One region of the Arthrobacter sp. NPDC056727 genome, then DNA from elsewhere that is predicted to be linked to it. Evidence: riboswitches for the same ligand, from Rfam matches in the RefSeq annotation. Region 1 holds a riboswitch; the other holds the start of a gene.
The links. Region 1 has a riboswitch for cyclic di-AMP ahead of ACFRAH_RS13265 (LysM peptidoglycan-binding domain-containing protein). Riboswitches for the same ligand answer to the same signal wherever they lie in the genome.
Positions count from the first base shown of each region.

Region 2: another riboswitch for cyclic di-AMP. It lies ahead of ACFRAH_RS12140 (hypothetical protein); the one in region 1 lies ahead of ACFRAH_RS13265 (LysM peptidoglycan-binding domain-containing protein).

Region 1 covers NZ_JBHTZA010000012.1:6,801-12,851, forward strand. Annotated here, with positions in the region: gene ACFRAH_RS13245 (M20 family metallo-hydrolase) at 1-894, shown strand, start outside; gene ACFRAH_RS13250 (Re/Si-specific NAD(P)(+) transhydrogenase subunit alpha) at 1,042-2,313, shown strand; gene ACFRAH_RS13255 (NAD(P) transhydrogenase subunit alpha) at 2,313-2,657, shown strand; gene ACFRAH_RS13260 (NAD(P)(+) transhydrogenase (Re/Si-specific) subunit beta) at 2,654-4,027, shown strand; cyclic di-AMP (ydaO/yuaA leader) riboswitch at 4,184-4,385, shown strand; gene ACFRAH_RS13265 (LysM peptidoglycan-binding domain-containing protein) at 4,389-5,327, shown strand; gene ACFRAH_RS13270 (ArgP/LysG family DNA-binding transcriptional regulator) at 5,425-6,051, opposite strand, start outside.
Region 2 covers NZ_JBHTZA010000010.1:106,816-112,866, forward strand. Annotated here, with positions in the region: gene ACFRAH_RS12135 (glycosyltransferase) at 1-603, opposite strand, end outside; gene ACFRAH_RS12140 (hypothetical protein) at 853-1,677, opposite strand; cyclic di-AMP (ydaO/yuaA leader) riboswitch at 1,683-1,846, opposite strand; gene ACFRAH_RS12145 (ATP-binding protein) at 1,941-3,572, opposite strand; gene ACFRAH_RS12150 (response regulator transcription factor) at 3,576-4,316, opposite strand; gene ACFRAH_RS12155 (hypothetical protein) at 4,514-5,440, shown strand; gene ACFRAH_RS12160 (hypothetical protein) at 5,617-5,937, opposite strand; gene ACFRAH_RS12165 (winged helix-turn-helix domain-containing protein) at 6,036-6,051, shown strand, end outside.

The DNA.
Region 1 (6,051 bases):
TTCAACGAGGAGGGCAGCCGCTTCACCCCCAGCATGATGGGCAGCTCGGTGTTCACCGGAAAGCTGGAACTCGAAGCAGCACTGGCCACTACCGACGTGGCCGGGGTGACCGTGGCGTCAGCCCTGGAATCCGGGCACCGGCAGGCGACCGCGGACACGCCCGTTCTGACGGACGTGGCCAACTACGCGGAGATCCACATCGAGCAGGGCCGGATCCTGCAGGAGCAGGACGTCCAGATCGGCATCGTGGACAGGACCTGGGCCGCCAGCAAGTACCGCGTCACGGTCAACGGGGCGCAGTCGCACACCGGCGCCACCCGGATGGAAGACCGCCAGGATGCGCTGTATGGCGCGGCGCTGATCATTGCGGCAGCGCGGGACCTGGCCGCGGAATTCGAGCCGGGAATGCTGCACACTTCCGTGTCCGAGATGCAGGTCCTGCCCAACTCGCCCGTCACGATTGCCCGCCAGGTGCTGATGAACCTGGACCTCCGCTCCCCGGACGAGGACGTCCTGGCCCGCGCCCGGGACATCATGGCCAAGTGGATCGGCGACGCCCAGGACCGTTCCCGCACCGAAATCCAGCTGAACCTGACGCACCAGTGGGGGCTTGTGGCCTACCAGCCGGAGGGTGTGGCCCTGGGAACCGCCAGCGCACAGCACCTCGGTTTCAGCCACATGGACATCATGACGGTGGCCGGGCATGACTCCACGAACATGAAGGATGCCGTGCCAACGGTGATGCTCTTCGTCCCGAGCGAGGAAGGCATCTCCCACAACGAGGCGGAATTCACCCGGGACGAGGATGCGGTCCGAGGCGCAGAGCTTCTCACCGAGGTGGTCCGCCGGCTGGTCCGCGGCGAACTCGAGCCAGCCGGAAAGAGCAACGCCTAAGTACCGGGTCACCCTCCCGCCCGGCGCCCGGGGGCCATAGACTCTAGCCAACTACGTGCAGCAGCGCCGCTCCGTCCATCCGGGCCCCGAAGGTTCGGGAAACCAAGGAGCCATAGCGCCGCTGCACCCGTTGGAAGGACGTGGCGGGTGAAGCTGGGCATAGCGCGGGAGCGCCGGGAAGGCGAACGGCGGGTCGCTGCGACCCCAGAGACGGTAAAGCAGCTCACGGGGCTGGGCCTGGAGGTGCTGGTCGAATCCCGGGCGGGTGTTTCCGCAGGGCATGCCGACGAGGAATACCGCCAGGCAGGAGCCCACATCGTCGCGGACCTCGATCCCGCCGGGCTGGACATCCTGGCGCATGTCCGCCCGCTGGAGCTTCCGACGGCGGCGGCCCTCCGCCGCGGTGCTGTCACCGTGGGCCTTGCCTCGCCGTCGTCCGAACTCGCCACGGTCAGGGCGCTCGCCGAACGCGGCGTCACGTCCTTCGCGCTGGAACTCGTGCCCCGCATCTCCCGGGCCCAGTCGATGGATGCCCTCTCCTCGCAGGCCCTGGTGGCCGGGTACCGGTGCGTCCTCGAAGCTGCCATCCGCCTGCCCCGCTTCTTTCCGCTCTACATGACCGCCGCCGGCACCGTCCCGCCCGCGCGGGTGCTGGTGCTCGGCGTCGGCGTGGCGGGTCTGCAGGCGATCGGCACGGCGAAGCGGCTGGGCGCCCGCGTCTCCGCCAACGACATCCGGCCGTCCTCGGCGGAAGAAGTCACGTCCATGGGCGGCACTTTCATCAACCTGGACCTTGAGACGGCGGAAGCGTCGGGCGGGTACGCCCGCGAGCTGAGCGCCGACCGAGGTGCCCTGCAGCGGCAGCTGCTTGCGCCGCATGTTGCCGATGCCGACGTACTGATTACGACGGCGGCCGTCCCCGGCCGGCATGCACCGCTCCTGGTGACCCGTGAAATGGTGCAGGGAATGCGCCCCGGATCGGTCGTCGTCGACCTCGCCGCGGAATCCGGCGGCAACGTTGAGGGGTCCGTTCCGGGCCGGGACATCCATGTCCCCACCGCCGACGGCAAGGGGACTGTCGCCGTCGTCGGCCTCAAGGACGCGCCGTCGGCCATGCCGGCGGACGCCTCCCGGCTCTACGCGAAGAACGTGGCCAACCTGCTGGCCCTGATGGTCCGGGACGGGACGGTGGCTCCGGATTTCGACGACGACGTGGTAGCAGGTGCTTGCCTGACGCACGACGGCGTGGTGCGGCACCAGCCCACAGCGGAGGCGCTCGCCGCGCTCCCCGGGGAGGACGTGCCCGGAGTCGCAACTGTCGATGCGCTGGAGGGCAGCGCCGACGTGACGGACACCGAACTCGCCGATGAGTTGGCGGATGGCCCAGTGAAGGCATCGGAAAACGAAGGGGTGGCCTGATGGATGGCATCAGCCTGCTGACCATCACCGTGCTTGCGGTGTTTGTTGGCTTCGAAGTGGTATCGAAGGTTTCCAGCACCCTGCACACGCCCCTCATGTCCGGCGCGAACGCCATCCACGGGATCATCCTGGTGGGCGCCATCATCGTCGCCGGCCAGGCCACGCACCCCTGGGTCCTTGCGGTGGCACTGCTCGCGGTGGTCCTTGCCACGGCCAACCTGGTGGGCGGCTTCGTGGTGACCGACCGCATGCTGGAGATGTTCCGGGGCCGCAAGCCGGACAAACCGGCCGCGCCCACTCCCGGGCAGGGTGAGGCCAGGGAGAACACGGAGGCCCGGCGGTGACCCTCCTCGATCCCAACGTCACCGCGCTGCTCTACCTCGCCGCCGCCGTCTTCTTCATCCTGGCGCTGAAGGGGCTCAACTCCCCGCGCACGGCCCGGCGCGGCAACCTCATCGGCGCCTTCGGTGCGCTGGTCGCCGTCGTCACCGTCTTTTTCTCCACCCGGCTGGACAACGTTCCGCTGATCCTTGGCGCCATTGTGGTCGGTTCCGGTGTGGCCGCCCCCGTGGCCAGGCGCGTCAAGATGACCCAGATGCCCCAGCTCGTGGCGCTGTTCAACGGCGTGGGCGGCGGCGCCGCCGCGCTCGTGGCGCTGCTGGAACTGCCGCATGCGGAGGACGCCTGGGTGCGGGTCGCCGTCGTCTTCACCCTGCTGGTGGGGGCGGTGTCCTTCGCCGGGTCCGCCGTGACGTTCGCCAAGCTGCAGGAGCTCATGACCACCCGCCCCGTGGTGTTCCCAGGCCTGCCGGTGCTCATGGGAGCGGTGCTGCTCGCCGCGGTCGGCGCGGCGGCCGCCGTCGTGCTGGGCGGCTCGCTCGTCCTGGCGCTGCTGCTCCTGCTGCTGGGCCTGGTGGCCGGCGTGCTGCTGGTCCTGCCGGTGGGCGGCGCCGACGTGCCGATCGTCATTTCGCTGCTCAACGCCTTCACCGGCCTGGCTGTGGCGGCGTCCGGCCTGGTGCTGGGGAACGTTCTGCTGGTGGTGGCCGGAACGCTGGTGGGGGCGTCGGGCACCATCCTGACGCGGGCGATGGCGGCGGCCATGGGCCGCAGCGTGGCCGGCATCCTGTTCGGCGCCTTCCGGGGAGGTTCGACGGCGGGATCCACCGCCGTGAGCGACCGTCCGGTCCGCTCGTCCAGCCCGGAGGACGTGGCGGTGCTGCTGGGCTACGCACAGCGCGTGATCATCGTCCCGGGGTACGGGCTGGCCGTGGCGCAGGGACAGCACACGGCGGCGGAGCTGGCACAGGCCCTGGAATCGCGGGGAACCCGCGTGGACTTCGCCATCCATCCGGTGGCGGGGCGCATGCCCGGGCACATGAACGTGCTGCTTGCCGAGGCCAACGTGCCCTACGAGTCACTCAAGGAAATGGGCGAGATCAACTCCGAGTTCCGCACCGCCGACGTCGCGCTGGTGGTGGGCGCGAACGACGTCGTCAACCCCGCGGCCAAGACCACCGCCGGCTCGCCGATCTACGGAATGCCGATCCTTGAGGTGGCGGACGCGCGGCAGGTGGTGTTCCTCAAGCGGTCCATGCGGCCCGGGTTCGCCGGAATCGAGAATGACCTCATGTTCGAGCCGCAGACCACCCTGCTGTTCGGGGACGCCAAGGAATCCCTGACAAAGGTGTTGGGGGCGGTGAAGGCCCTGTAGGGTGGGGCATTCGGGGTCCTGCGGTGCGTTGTCCGCAGTTCCTTTCCAGCGGGCCCTTTCTGCAGTTGGTCCCTCGCCGCGCCGTTACCGAAATGTGACATTTGGTGTGGGGGTGCGATAGCCTCGGCCGGTGCCCTGGTTCCGCTCAGGGCATTCCCGGACAGAATGCCGAGCCCTGCCGCTGACCGGGATCCGTTCGCTATGACCAGCAGGCAGGGACGGGGGAACCACGTTAGTACCGGCCTTGCCCGCCAAGGCCTAGGGGTTAAGTCCAGACGCTCTGCCCAGCGGACGTCCGGACCGGGTGACTCCCATCCGAACCCGACAGCTAACCCCGCAGGCATGGGAGAGGCACATCACCATGTCACGTAAGTCCATAGCCGCGCGCCACCGCGCGACCCCGACGACCTCGATCGCTCTGCAGGGGCTGTCGTATTCCTTCAAGTCCAACGCCGCCTCGGTTGCCAAGCCGGCCGCCGCGGCCGCCGTCGCCTCCGGGCTCCTCTTCGGCGCCGGCGCACCCGCCCACGCTGGCGCCTACGCTCCGGAGGTGCCGGACAGCTCCGCCAGCCAGGCAGCCACGGGCGCGGCCGCTGCTGCCCAGTCCGCCGCCGGCCAGGCGCTGGCCGCCCCCGCTGCGCCGGTGGCTCCCGCCCCGGCCAGTGGCGGATCCGCCGTTGCCGGCGCGCCGTACACCGTAGTCTCCGGCGACACCCTCGGTGCCATCGCGGCAAGCCACGGGGTGAGCCTCGATGTTCTTCTCGCGGAGAACGGACTGACCCTGGCATCGGTCATTTACCCCGGCGACCAGCTCCTGATCCCGGGACCGGGCGCTGCTGCAGCACCCGCTGTGCCGGAGGTGCCCGCGGCCCCTGCCGTGCCTGCTGCACCTGCACCGGCGGCCCCGGCCCAGGCAGCGCCGGAGACCTCCGGCATGGGAATCTACAACGCCTCGGCGTCCATCACGCCCGCCACCCAGGCGGCCAGTGGCGTGGGTGCGGCCATCGTGGCTTCCGCACAGTCGCAGCTCGGCGCCACCCAGGACTGCACGGTCCTGGTGGAGCAGGCGCTCCGGTCCGTCGGCAAGTCCGTCGGTGACCTCGCCCCGGCGCAGTTCTACCAGTACGGAACGCCGGTCTCCTCCCCGCAGCCCGGCGACCTGATGATCAGCGCCGGCCACATCGGCGTCTACATCGGCGGCGGGCAGGCGATCAGCAGCGGCATGAACGGCGTCAACGAAACCATCGTGCACCCGGCCTCCTGGCTCTCGGGCGCCACTTACGTGCGCGTGAACGCCTAACGGCGCTAACGCCTCATAGGCGGAATGGTTCACGCAGCGGCGGCGGGTGCTTTGGGCACCCGCCGCTGCTGTGTTCTGACCGGCCGCTGCGTTCTGACTAGGCGCCGTGCGGCGGCAGCGTTTGGGCGGCGCGGACGACGGCGCTGGTCACCTCCGTGAGGCCCGGAGACTCCAGCGTCCACGCCTGCCAGTAGAGCCGCAGGTCCTCGCTCCACGAGGGATCGAGCTCCACGAGTGAGTCCTCCGGGTCCTGCTGGTCCGGCACCATGCCCCAGCCCAGGCCGGCGTGGACCGATTCGACGTACTGGACCGAATCGGGGATGAAATGCTGCGGGGGAGTGGCGTCCGGTGCGACGCGGGCCAGGACCGCGAGCTGGTGGGTGTCCTTCCGGTCGTACTGCATGACGGGGGCGACGGCGACGGCCTCCGGAGTGGGGCCGCCGGGGAACCAGCGCTCTACGAACCCGCGTGAGGCCTTGGCGCGGTACACCATGGTGCCCAGCGGCCGGATGGTGCACCCCTGCACCGGTCGGGGATCCGCGGTGATCGCACCGACGGCGTCGCCGGACCGCAGGAGATCAGCCGTGGCGTGCTCGTCGTCGCGCAACAGCTCAAGCGCCACCCGCCCGCCGAGCGCGATCTCCCGGAAGGCGGCCGGCAGCCACGTCGCGATCGAGTCCGCATTGGCCACGATCGGAACCCGCAGCCGTTCGGCACTCGGCCG
Region 2 (6,051 bases), on a different contig from region 1:
CATCAGGGACTGCAGCAGAAAGTTGTAGCTGCGGGAGATGAATTCGCGTTTCGGCCCGCGCACCACCCGGGAGTTGCGGGTCAGCCGGGTGCCGATGGCCAGGTCCGAGTGGCCGGAGATCAGCGGTGCCAGCAGCGGGCCCAGCGCGGCCAGGTCGGTGGAGAGGTCCACGTCCATGTAGGCCAGGACCGGCGACGGCGAGGCCAGCCAGACTTTCCGCAGGGCGTTGCCGCGGCCCTTCTCCTCGAGATGCACCACATCCACCTCACAGAGTTCCCGGGCCACGCGCTCGGCAGCCTTGAGCGTTCCGTCGGTGCTCGCGTTGTCTGCAACGGTGATGCGGAACGAGTGCGGGAACGTGCCGCGCAGGTAGGTGTGCAGCCGGCGCAGGCACTCCTCCAGGTCGCGCTCCTCGTTGTAGACCGGGATGGTCACGTCCAGGACCGGAACCGCGGCGGAGGTGTCGATGGGCTGCCGCCGGGGGTGCCTGCCTGGGGTGCAGGCCGGGGCATGGCCGGCCGCGCCGGCTGCCTGGAGCGTGTGCAGCTGGGTGTGCAGCGGTGGGCGGGGCTGGGTTCCGGAGGCGTGGTCAGTGATGGTCATGCAACAACAGTGGCGGCCGCTGTTATGAGGGTTTTAGGGCGAAGCTGTGCAGGGGCTGTGGAAGTGTTTCGGCGTGATGTTTTGAACGGGGGTGGCCGCATTTCTGCGCCACTTTGCCCGCTGCGGGAGGGGCGTGGGCAGCAAAAGGGCCCCGGATCCTGGCGGATCCGGGGCCCTCGGCATCAAAGCCGGTCACCCTAAAGCGGTGCAGAAATGTTCGCCGTCAGCCGGTCCGGCCGCGGCAACCGGTCAGTACCAGTTGTTGGCGAGGTGCCAGTTCAGCGCATCGCACGGGGAGCCGTAACGCTCCTTGATGTAGCCCAGGCCCCAGTTGATCTGAGTGCGGTAGTTGGTGCGGTAGTCCGCGCCGGAGCTCGCCATCTTCTCGGCGGGCAGCGACTGCACGATGCCGTAGGCGCCGCTGCTGGCGTTGGTGGCCGTGGTGCGCCATTCCGATTCCTTGGTCCAGAGCCGGTTCAGGCACTGCATCTGGTCTGCGGACCAGCCGAAGGAACCGAGCTTGCTGGCCGCGTAGGCCTGCGCGCCGGCGGGATCATTCACGGCGACCGGGGCAGCAGCCTTCACGGGGGCCACCTTGACGGCAACCTTGGCAACAGGAGCAGCCTTGGCGGCCGGCTTCGGGGCGGCCTTGACGGCAACCTTGGCAACAGGAGCAGCCTTGGCGGCCGGCTTCGGGGTGGCCTTGGCGGTCGCCTTGGTGGCGGACTGCGCCGCGATGGACGCCGCAGTCGGGGCCGGAAGGGCGGAGATCAGCGTCTTGTCGAAGCTCAGCGTCTGCCCGGCGTCAGCGGTGGCCGCTGTCGTCGGGGCGGCGGACGGCGCAGCCTGGTCGGCGGCCTGGCCGGCGGCGCCGACGCCCACGAGCACGGCGGCTGCGGTGGTCAGGATGGCTGCCCGGCGCCCAAAGGACGGAAGGTTTGCGGCGAAGCGGCCCAATGCCGTCGTGGGCGGCGTCGGTTCGGCGCGGTGCCGGGAAATGCCGGGGCGTGACGTCGTGCGGCCAGGCTTGTTCGAGGCGCGTTCAGGGCGCGCCTGAATCTTGAATTCAGACATGGTGGATTGCCTCTCAACACCTGCGGAGTTAGCTGTCGGGTTCGGATGAGGTCATCCGGCCGCACGGAAAATTCACGTGTCGGCTTCACCCCAAGGGCTGATGCGGAAAGCCCGGGACTCTGGTTCCCCCGCCTCTGCCTGATGTAGCGGAATCCGGGAAGCGGCAGAGCTGGGCGTCAATCCGGAGATGCGGCTCCAGTGGCGGCCGCACCCTATCGACGGTACAGGAGGCTTTTGATTAAGTCACATTTAGGTAACGGACATCACGACGACGGCGCGGCGCCTTGCGTGGGGAGCCGGACGGCAAATTCGGTCCGGCCGGGCCGGGATGTCACCTCGACCGTGCCGCCGTGCGCCTCGACGATGGACTGCACGATGGACAGGCCCAGGCCGCTGGTTCCCTCCGCCGAAGCCACGCCCGCGTCTCCCTGCGAAATCCCCGGCTCCCCCTGTGATGCGGGGGTGCGGAGGGCGGTTGGCGCGGTTTCGCCACCTGCGGCGGAGCCCTTCGCCGCCGCCGGTGCCGGCGCCAGGGCCGACCTTGCCGGCGTCGCACGTGACGCGTCTGCGCGGGCGAAGCGCGCGAAGACCTTGTCCACGAATTCGGGCGGGATGCCGGCGCCGTCGTCCGTGACAGTAATCACAGCACTGCCGTCGGCTGAGCGCAGGACGCCGGTGGTCACCGTGGTGCCGGGCGGAGTGTGCTTGCGTGCGTTCGAGAGCAGGTTGACCAGCACCTGGTGCAGCTGCGAGGCGTCGCCCCGGACCGATACCGGTTCCTCCGGAAGGTCGAGATGCCACGCCCGGTCCGGCGCCATGACTTTTTCATCGCTGACGGTCTCGATCACGAGCTGCGTGAGATCCACGTCGCTGAGTTTGAGCGGCTGGCCCTCGTCGAGCCGGGCGAGCAGCAGGAGGTCCTCCACCAGCGCGGTCATGCGTTCCGACTGGCTCTGCACGCGGGCAAGCGAGCGCTGGCCGTCCGGGGTGAACCTTTCGGTCATGCGCATCAGCTCCGTGTAGCCGCGGATGGCCGTGAGCGGGGTGCGGAGCTCATGCGAGGCATCCGCCACGAACTGCCGCACCTTCATTTCGCTTTCCTGCCGCGCTTCCAGCGCGTTGGAGACGTTGTCCAGCATCTGGTTCAGGGCGTGCCCCACGCTGCCCACTTCAGTTCCGGGGTGGGTGTTCGACGGCGGGACGCGGACGGCGAGTGCCACCTCACCGGCGTCCAGCGGCAGGCGGGACACCTGGGTCGCCACCTCGGAGAGCTGTTCCAGCGGCTTCATGGTGCGGCGGATGAGCACCGTCCCGGCCAGGCCGATCAGCACGAGGCCGCCCAGCGACACGATGGTGATGGTCCAGACCAGTGACGTCAGGGTGCTCTGCTTGTCTGCCAGCGGGAGTCCGGTCACCATGACGTCGCCGTAGGGTGTCTGGGCGGCCACCAGCCGGTAGGCCCCGGTGGACAGGGTGCGGTCGACGGGGCCGCCGTCAAGGCGGAGCCCCAGAAGGGTCTGGTTGTCTGCGGCCGAGAGAGTCTTGCGGCTGGCATCGGAGGCCAGGAATCCCGCGCTGACCTGCCCGGACTGGATCCTGGCCACCAGGGTGCCCACCCGCTGGCCCCGGCCTTCGAGAGGATCCGGCTTGTTGCCGGCAGAGCCCAGCGGCGGACGGCCAAAGTCCCGGGCCCTGTCAGCGGCGCCGGTGAGTTGATCGTCGAGCTGGCGGGTCAGGAAGGAATCCATCGACGCGTAGCTGAAGAGGCCGATGGCGGCACAGATCGCCACAAGGAGTGCCATCGCCACCAGGACCAGGCGCGTGCGCAAATGCCAGGTGCCCGGCTTCAGCCAGCTCCGGCGCTGCGTGCGGACGGCTCCGGAAAGGTTTGCCACGGCCTACTCTGCCGGCTTGATGACGTAGCCCGCGCCGCGGACGGTGTGGATCATCGGCGGGTGCACGGCATCGACCTTCTTGCGCAGGTAGGAGATGTACAGCTCCACGATGTTGGCCTGGCCGCCGAAGTCATAGTTCCACACCCGGTCCAGGATCTGGGCCTTGCTGACCACGCGCTTGGGGTTCTCCATGAGGTAGCGCAGCAGCTCAAACTGGGTTGCTGTCAGCTGCAGCTCGTCGCCCGCCCGGGTGACTTCGCGTGTGTCGAGGTTCAGGACGAGGTCGCCCACCACGAGTTCAGCGGAGTCCATCGCGGCCACGCCGGAGCGCTGGACCAGCCGGTGCAGGCGCAGCAGGACTTCCTCCATGCTGAACGGCTTGGTGACGTAGTCGTCGCCGCCCGCGGCGAGGCCCACGATGCGGTCCTGTACCGCGTCCTTGGCGGTGAGGAACAGGGCGGGGACCTCCGGCGCGAAGGCGCGGATCCTGCCCAGGAGCTCGACGCCGTCGAACCCTGGAAGCATCACGTCCAGCACCAGCACGTCGGGGCGGAACTCCTTGGCGAGTTTCACGGCCCCAGGGCCGTCCGCGGCGACGGCGACGGACCAGCCGGCCATGCGCAGGCCCATGCTCATGAGCTCGGAAAGGCTCGGCTCGTCGTCGACCACCAGGGCGCGGATGGGGGAGCCGTCCGGGTGGGTCAGCTGGGGAAGGTTGTTGGTCATGGAGTGCGAAGTGGCCATGTGACAACTCTCCGTTCTGGTGTTTAGCCGCCGCTTTGGCAACCCTGTGCGCCGGCTGTGAATCCCAGCCTAGCGAGCTGGAAGGCGCGCTGTACGTACTTTTCAGGTCACAGCCATGGCTCTTGCGCCGCACAGCCCAATCACAGGAAGGCTTTCCAGTCTGGAACGGACACTTCCGCACCCCTAAGGAGATCGCAATGAGCGGACAGCAGCACGCACCTGTTCCGGAAACCACACCCCTGCCTCCGGCGCCTCAGCCGGACGGGCACGCCTACCAGCCAGGACCGGACGCGGGGCCGGCTGCCCGGCCGTCCGCGGGGCCCACCGCAGGACCGGACGCCGGGCCCGACGCCGAAACGGACCGGATGCCGGTGGCCGGCCAGGGGTCCGGAACCTCGCCGGGCTGGGGTGGGGGCTGGGGAGGGCCGCCGTCGGCCGGAAAAGCGGGCGGTTCGGCTGCCGGCGGCAAGCCGTGGACCATGAAGCGCGGGCTGGTGGTGGCGGGCGCGGCGACCGTTCTGGCTGCTGGTGCCGGAGCCACTGTGTACGGGCTGGGCAGCAACGCTGCCGCTGCCAACGGAACAGCCGCCGGGACCCGGGGTGGCTCGGCCCAGGGCGGTGTCCAGGGTGGCCTGCCCCAGGATGGCGGTTCCATGGGCGGTCCGGGCGGTATGCAGGCACCGGGCAGCGGAACAGTGCCGGGCCAGGGAGGCGACTTCGCGCCCGACGGCCTTGGCGGCATGGGCAGCGGCATCTCCACGGCGGTCCATTCGGAATACGTCGTGGAAGAGAACGGGCAATACGTCACCAAGGTGGCGCAGCTCGGCACCGTTTCGGCGGTTTCCTCCGGTTCGGTCACGGTGAGGAGTGCCGACGGCTTCACACGCACCTACACGCTCAGCGGTGACACGGCGGTGAGCAACATGCTGCAGCGGCGGCGGCAGTCGGCAACGGGCGAACTGACGTCGGCGGATATCGTGTCCGGGGCCACCGTCAGGATCGTGGCCGGCAAGGATGGTTCGGCGTTTGCCGCCGAGAGCGTCCAGGTGAGCGGGACCGCCACCACCCAGTCAGGCGGGAGCAGCGGTTCGGGCGCACGCACGGGCTCGAGCCAGTCCAGCTGACCAGTGCGGGAAGGGGCGGCGCCCAGGCAACCGGGCGCTGCCGCCGTCGTTCGTTTGGATTTGACCAACGGCTCCAAGCCGGGCCTGGCAAAAAGTCCCTGGCGGGGCCGCGTCATAGCTGGACAATCGGCGAATCGCCGCTGCGGGTTTCCGGCAATTCAAGCGTCATTGAATATTCAGCGAGTATTTACCCCAAAATCGAAGAAGATTCTGTATGGGCGGCTTTCCGACCGTTTGTTCAGGAAAATTAATCCCAAAAATGCCCGCTGACAAAACTGTGATTTATCACACAAACTGGCTGTTTGTCTCAGCATGCGGACAGTTCCGTCCATTGTTACTTGCAAGTTTTCATTGTTACGTTGCACACTTTCAAATGTGAACAAGAACTCAACAGCAACTGCAGCCGCAGAATACTGGCCCAGCACACCCGCTGCTGCCGACATGCGCTGTTGTCGAATGCACGCCTGACTTTCACCACCCACGAAGTTTTTAGGCATTCGCCCCCAGCCCAGCGTAGGGCGCCCCTCCCCAAGACATTGCGGGGACCCAAGCATTCGAGCCGCGATGACGGCCATTCACATTGAGGTAAGCAAACATGTCAGTTGCATCCG